Regions from separate parts of the Zhaonella formicivorans genome, predicted to be linked through region 1. Evidence: riboswitches for the same ligand, from Rfam matches in the RefSeq annotation. Region 1 holds a riboswitch; the other holds the start of a gene.
What was found. Region 1 has a riboswitch for cyclic di-AMP ahead of EYS13_RS12735 (ABC transporter substrate-binding protein). Riboswitches for the same ligand answer to the same signal wherever they lie in the genome.

Region 1 (3,412 bases):
GATCTTTCCAGGAAATTGATGCAGCGCAGCAGAGTGCTCTTGCCGGAACCGCTGGCACCGATCAGGCAAACTACCTCTTTTTCCTTGACTTCCATGTTTATACCTTTTAAAACATGCAGTTCCCCGAAATGTTTATGCAAATTTCTGATCTTGATCATCATAACCCTACCCCCTTGACCATACCGGAGCTGCCTGCAGCCAGCCGCTGTTCCAGTTTATTTACTAAAAAGCTGAAGATAACAACCAGTGCCAAATAATAAAGACCGGCAATAGTGTAATACTGGATGTCCCGGAATGTAGCCGAGGCCATGCGCATGGAAATGTTGAAAAGTTCTTCAATGGTCACAAAAGCGGCCAGCGATGAGTCTTTAAGGCCGATAATAAACTGGTTGCCCAGGGGCGGCACTATACGTCTGAAAGCCTGAGGGAGAATGATCCGGCGCATAGCCAGGCCGTAGGGCATTCCCAACGACCGGGCAGCCTCCATTTGCCCCCGGTCGATGGATTCGATGCCTCCCCGGAAAATTTCCGCGATATATGCCCCGTTATGTACTGCCAACGCCAGGATAGCTGCCCAAAATCCTCCCACATCTACAACGCTCGCCAGGCCGTAATAAATCCAGAAAATCTGCACAATCAGTGGAGTGCCCCTGATAACGGTGATGTATCCGTTGGCAATACCGATTAACAATTTATTTTTAGAGATTTTCAAAAGGGCAAAAACAAGCCCGATGGCGGTTCCCATTGCCAGGGCCACTGCGGTCAGCTGCACTGTAACTAGCGCCGCCTGAAAAAAGATGGGCCATGTTCGTAATAAGTCGTTAAAAAATGTCATCTTATACCTCCCATCATAAAGGGTGCGCTGATTTTTGCGCACCTTTTCCCGGCAGGTCTTTATTCACTGATATCCCGGTCAAAGTAGGACAGACTGATTTTCAAATAAGTCCCTTCATCTTTGATTTCATTAAGAGCATGGTTTATTTTTTCCCTTAATTCATCATTGCCTTGCCGCACTGCAATTCCTATCCTTTCTACAAATAACAGGTCTCCGGCGGGCTGCACGTTTATTCCCGACTCTTTAGCGGCAATTAGTCCCACAAAGCGGTCTGTGATTACTGCATCAGTCCGACCTGCGGCCAGGTCCCGGAGAGCGGTTACATCGCTGTCGTAAGTTTTGATTTTTTTGGTATATTCCCGGGCTTTTTCCTCATATACGGTGGAAATGGTCACTCCTACTGTAACGCTGTCGTTAACGTTTTCAATGCTTTTAATATTGGAACCGGGAGCCACAAACAGCTGGGCGCCTGATACATAGTAGGGTTCACTAAAATCAACTTCTTTTTCCCGGTCTTCGGTGATCGTCATGCTGCCGATGATGGCATCGTAGCGTCCGTTTTTCAGACCGGCAATAATCCCTTGCCATGGAGTGGCAATAGGTTCTGGCTCCATTCCCAGCTTTTCGCTGATTGCTTTACCGATTTCCACATCAAATCCGGTTAGCTCGTTGTTTTCGTTAAAGTAATTAAAAGGTTTATATTGCCCTGACATAGCGAATTTAAACACCGGTTTTTCCTGCTCCATAGCCTGCCGATCTCCTCTGGTAGTTTCCGTGTTGGCACTGCTGCAGCCTGCTGTGACTAGCGCTGTTGTTAATATTAACCCTCCCAGCCAACATATGAACTTGCGTTTCATAATTCTTTGGTTCCCCCTTATTTAAAATATTTTAGTCCCTGCTTGCAACTCACCTCCAAATGGGACTTAATGATTATTTAAAAACAAAATACCCCGCATGAGAAATGCGGGGTGAAAAGACAGCAATAATTACCATCCACTGTAATTAAACAGCGGTAGATTATGTATATTTAGCTACTCCCTTTCCACGCTTACGAGGTTAGCTGACGGGTTCGGACCGAAAGATAGCCCTACCTTTTACAAAGTCAGAGGTTGGATGAAGTTTCACACTTCGAACTTCGCACTTCTAACTTCGAACAAAGGATTCACCCCAAGAAGTTGGTTCCCCCGCTTTTCAGGCAAAAATTCAGCGCTAAGGAATTGTATAGAATTGTACTTACAGCAGGAAAAATTTTCAAGCAATAAGATATATAATATTTTACTACGATTTTTTTATGATGTAAAGTAAATATTTTTGAAATTTTACAAGTCGGTTCTTTTTTCTTTGTCGAAAATTATCTACAATTATCTGCGCATATCGGCTGAATCGACCTTGCAAATGGAAATTTTTGTGTTAGGATATAGGAGAAGGGTATTTTTTGAAAGTAGGTACCGGTTATGCGCAACTTCTACTTCATATATACTCCGCTGTTATTTGGAGCCATGGGTTTAGCCGCCACCGCAGTTTTTTACCTTATTCATCTGAAGACTTATTACCAGCACGGTACCTTTTGGCTAATATTGGGCGTTATTAATTTTATTGTCGGATTAGCCTTCGGTCGCTATATAGCGTTGCTGCACAGGAGCGGGGCTGTTGATGTGCTAACGGGACTTTATAACCGCCGCTACCTTTATGCCAACCTGGAGAAGGCAATTAGTATGGCTAAACGCAAGGAGGGGTCCTTTAGTCTCGCCATCCTGGATATTGATAATTTTAAGGAAATAAACGATGAGCAGGGCCATTTAGTAGGGGATAAGGTCCTAAAAAAGGTTTCTTATATTATCAAAAAGAATATCAGGGCTACTGACTTTGCCTGCAGGTGGGGCGGCGAGGAATTTATCCTTATTTTACATAATGCATCTATTGAAGGGGCGGAGAGTGTGTTGGACCGTATTCGCAAGGAGGTTAATGCATTGGCCGGTATCACGCTGAGCGCAGGCGTAGTACGCTGTAGCGATGTGAATGGGATTGAAGCCGAAAATTTATTGAAACAAGCTGATAAAGCTTTGTACGAGGCTAAAGTCAATAAAAATTCTGTCATCTCCTATGAATTGGTTTGTTAATAGGGGAAATGAATAAAACGCTTAACAGATCTTTGCTGTTAAGCGTTTTTTAGGTTGTGTTGAGAAATACTGCTTGGGACATGGCGATAAATTAACGCTAATCGATCATGGAGTACACTTCGGGGTATTCTTCCAGATCGATCTCCAGAGGGGTGGTAAAGCTTATTTTACTCACGGGGATGAATAAGATGATCCTGTTATCTTCTTTAGACTGTAAAATGGCAATTTTGGTTGTGTTGCGATCAGTCGAAAAACCCAGTATGGTAAATGGATGGTTTTTTAAATTTAAATAAATATCTTGCCCAACTTCCATAGCTGTCCTCCGCCATCCCTTTGTTTTCATTACATCTTATGGCTGTACTCAAAAGCGGGTGTATGTCCAACAGCTTGTAAACATCCTTTATCCCCGCTGGGAAATTCTGCTTGCATAAATTTACTGGACGTGGGGGTTGTCCGG
Region 2 (3,412 bases), 670 kb from region 1:
CTCAGGCAAGTCTTCAATCTTGTCCACCAATGTGCCGTCCCAGGTCATTTTAGCTATTTCAAATTGCACCCGGCGCTGCAAGTGCCGGTAATAGTCAGAACTTGACAATTTGTTCTCTCCCAATAGCTCTTGACTTTATTTTTACCAAAGATGTTCAGAATATAGATTTGGCAAGCATAATACTTCTTCATGGAAAACTAAGGTCGACGAGCAAAAAGGCAAAGCAGGCTTTTTTATGGTAAATCTTAACATCGCGGATCGATGCACCATTTCCGCTGTGGTTCATATGATAATCTTGAAAACAAAACTTAGCGTCTGAAGGAGGTATGTTTTATGCCAGACGGTTTTGGGTTTTTTGGTAATCGTGTAGCTTTTGCGGTGTTCTTGATTCTTATACTGCTCATTTTTGCAAATTAATGCTAAACAGAAAGCAAGCGGCCAATTGGCCGCTTTTTCAATTTCTTGATAAAAGTTTTCTTAAAATTATTCTTTTACGCTTTAAATAGTATAAGATAAATAATATAGTATTTTTATAAAAAATACCTGTATTGGTTGGGGGGTGAGATGGTGAATGGGGAGACTGGCTTTAGATATTTTATAAGTATTCGGGTTAACGAGGCTTTCACCTATGAAGTGCACAACTGCAGCAGTTTTGAGCGGCTCCAAAATTTAAAGCAGGTACTGACGGAGGAAATAGACAGGATGGGGTCCAAGCCCCGGTTTGTAGCCATGCATGAGCTGTTGCCCGGTTATTTTGAGCCCGGAGAAGTAGGGTTGCTCTACCCTGTGGTAGGCTCAGTGCGCAATCTGGGATTTATTTTGCTTTTGAACGTCAAGGACTGCACTCCTAGAGAGTTGGCTCTGATTATGACTCTGCTGAAGGGATTTGCTGATTTTGCCGGCAGCGTCTATACCTCGCTAAATGGCGGTGAGATTACAACGGAGATTGTAGAAGCTGCAATTGAGGCAATAGAAGCCAAAGACCTTTATACAAGGGGACACTCCAGCCAAGTTGCCCATTATGCCCGCCATATTGCCGCGGTATTGGGCTTTTCGCCCCAGGAGTTGGAAATGATCCGGTACTCAGCCCTGTTGCATGATATAGGCAAAATTGGCATTCAGGAGCAGGTTTTAACTAAACCAGGGCCGCTGACCGACAGGGAGTGGGAGCAGATCCGCACTCATCCGGAGGTGGGAGAACAGATCTTGAAACCATTGAAGCTGTTGGCTCCGGTGCTGGCAGGAGTGCGCAGCCACCATGAAAGGTATGACGGTTCCGGTTACCCCGATGGGCTGAAAGGAGTTGAAATACCTTTGCAGGCCAGGATTATAGCTGTGGCCGACGCCTTTGATGCCATGACTTCAGACCGTGCTTACCGTAAAGCCCTTCCGCGGGAGGTGGCGGTCCGGGAATTGCAAAAGGGCGTAGGACTACAATTCGACCCTGAAGTGGTTAAAGCGTTTTTAGAGGTGTTAGGTAAGGAGGGGCTGTAACTTGTGTTGCACGTTTCAACGATGGCAAGATTTACCGCAAGCCATTATTAAACGAATATGATATGATGAATTTGACGAAAAAAGTTAATACTTGTCATTTCAGCCAAACGCCTAATTCCCTGCAGGGAAACGGGGAAACCAATCTTTTGGGGTGAATCCTAAAGGTAGGGCAGCTCTTTCGGCCCGAACCCGTCAGCTAACCTCGTCGGCGTTGAAAGAGAGGTGTTGTTATTTTGTTGCATGTAATCCGTCCAAGCCCTGGCGCTTAAAGTTTATTGTTCGCTAATGCACAAAAAGCAGTGTTACAGATCTAGTATGGTTTGTAGCTGGTCGCTTCACAGGCTTCTATGATCTTAAGCAACAAGCATGAAAGGGGTTTGGACACATGAAAGCATCCAAAAAGTTTTTTGCTTGCCTTTTAAGCGTGATTATAGCGCTGGCCGCTTTTACTTCCTTCATACCACCTAAAGCAGCCAATGCCTTAACTTATCGCTACAGCATTTACCGTACTACCTATTATTCATCTACTTCGCCTTACAAGATTACCTATAGAATTGTCACCTACAGGCCTGCCACTACACCGCAACAACCTGTTCCGAAGCCGGAACCGGCTCCGCAGCCAGCTCCTGAACCGGCCCCGGCGCCACAACCGCAGCCAAAACCGGAGCCGGTACCGACTCCCGGACCGGCGCCCGAACCTGCACCTGAAGGACAGGGTTTAAATGCTTACGAGCAAAAGGTAGTGGATTTAGTCAATGCAGAAAGACAGCGGAATGGCTTACAGCCATTAAAAGTGGATTTAGAACTGGCCAAGGTGGCTCGTTTAAAATCAGCTGACATGCGGGACAAGAATTATTTCTCCCACCAGTCACCTTCCTATGGCTCACCTTTTGAGATGATGAAGCAGTTCGGAATCAGCTATAAATATGCAGGTGAGAACATTGCCGCCGGGCAGAAAACTCCCGAGGATGTGGTGAAGGCCTGGATGAACAGCTCCGGACATAGGGCAAACATCCTAAACGCCAACTATACTCACATCGGTGTGGGCTATGTGAACGGCGGAAGCTACGGCAGCTACTGGACACAGCTTTTTGTAGGCAGATAATTTTAAACGGACTCTGCTTGAGGCAGCGGAGTCCGTTTATAGTTTTAGAAATTATAAATTTTCAGCTTAGTTTGGCAATCACCTTTGTTTAGGTTTTATCATACAATGAAGTATATTCTGCGCCTTGGTTTTGGCGCTCTCAGGGTGATGAAGATGGCCGGCTGGTTTCTTTTTAAGCGCAAAATTCAAAGCTACCTGCTGATTAAAACTTGGAATACGTTGTTTAAATGGCGGGCCAGGTGGTTGAAAATCAAATACCGATACTTACGGTGAAAGCTTTTATGAAAGCTTGCGGCGTTATAAGTACGAAAGCGGGTTGAACACCCGCTTTTTTGCTGAATGACCAGCAATACACGCTTGGTTCAGAAGAACCTACGATGGAAGAAAAATGGAAATCCAAAGAAGAAGAAAGGATGGAAAAAAGGGAACCCGAAAAACAAGGGGTCGTCAGGATTGCCATGGGAACCGCCCATATGAAAATAGTGATGAAAATGGTAACATTCTTTAGGTTTACATTCGGTATGGTCCTTGTAAGAGTGACTTTGTTCCATATCCATTGATTGAACCTCCTTTCCAGCTTAATTCTTAATAGGTTAATAAGGTTAAGGAGATTAGTATAAAATATTTCTTCACTGACAGTATATGTTTACCAGTACATGTATGTGATGGAAGATGAACCATGATGTGGCTTTGCACTTTGTACTGAATCCGAAAATATGATGTAGCGAAAAACTTTTTTTGAGGTGCACGGATGAAGGACAAGGAGATTAAGCTGCCTGCATACCGTTTGGTAGTTTTCCTTACAGAGGAGAG

Region 2: linked by a shared signal. The riboswitch ahead of EYS13_RS16415 (CAP domain-containing protein) and the one ahead of EYS13_RS12735 (ABC transporter substrate-binding protein) in region 1 are both predicted to bind cyclic di-AMP.

The regions. Positions count from the first base shown of each region.
Region 1 is NZ_CP085524.1:2,595,726-2,599,137, reverse strand. It holds gene EYS13_RS12745 (amino acid ABC transporter ATP-binding protein) at 1-158, opposite strand, end outside; gene EYS13_RS12740 (amino acid ABC transporter permease) at 158-835, opposite strand; gene EYS13_RS12735 (ABC transporter substrate-binding protein) at 895-1,692, opposite strand; cyclic di-AMP (ydaO/yuaA leader) riboswitch at 1,865-2,054, opposite strand; gene EYS13_RS12730 (GGDEF domain-containing protein) at 2,290-2,955, shown strand; gene EYS13_RS12725 (hypothetical protein) at 3,053-3,268, opposite strand.
Region 2 is NZ_CP085524.1:1,928,116-1,931,527, reverse strand. It holds gene EYS13_RS09515 (hypothetical protein) at 1-108, opposite strand, end outside; gene EYS13_RS09510 (HD-GYP domain-containing protein) at 568-1,494, shown strand; cyclic di-AMP (ydaO/yuaA leader) riboswitch at 1,593-1,721, shown strand; gene EYS13_RS16415 (CAP domain-containing protein) at 1,880-2,599, shown strand; gene EYS13_RS09500 (hypothetical protein) at 2,977-3,159, shown strand; gene EYS13_RS09495 (hypothetical protein) at 3,351-3,412, shown strand, end outside.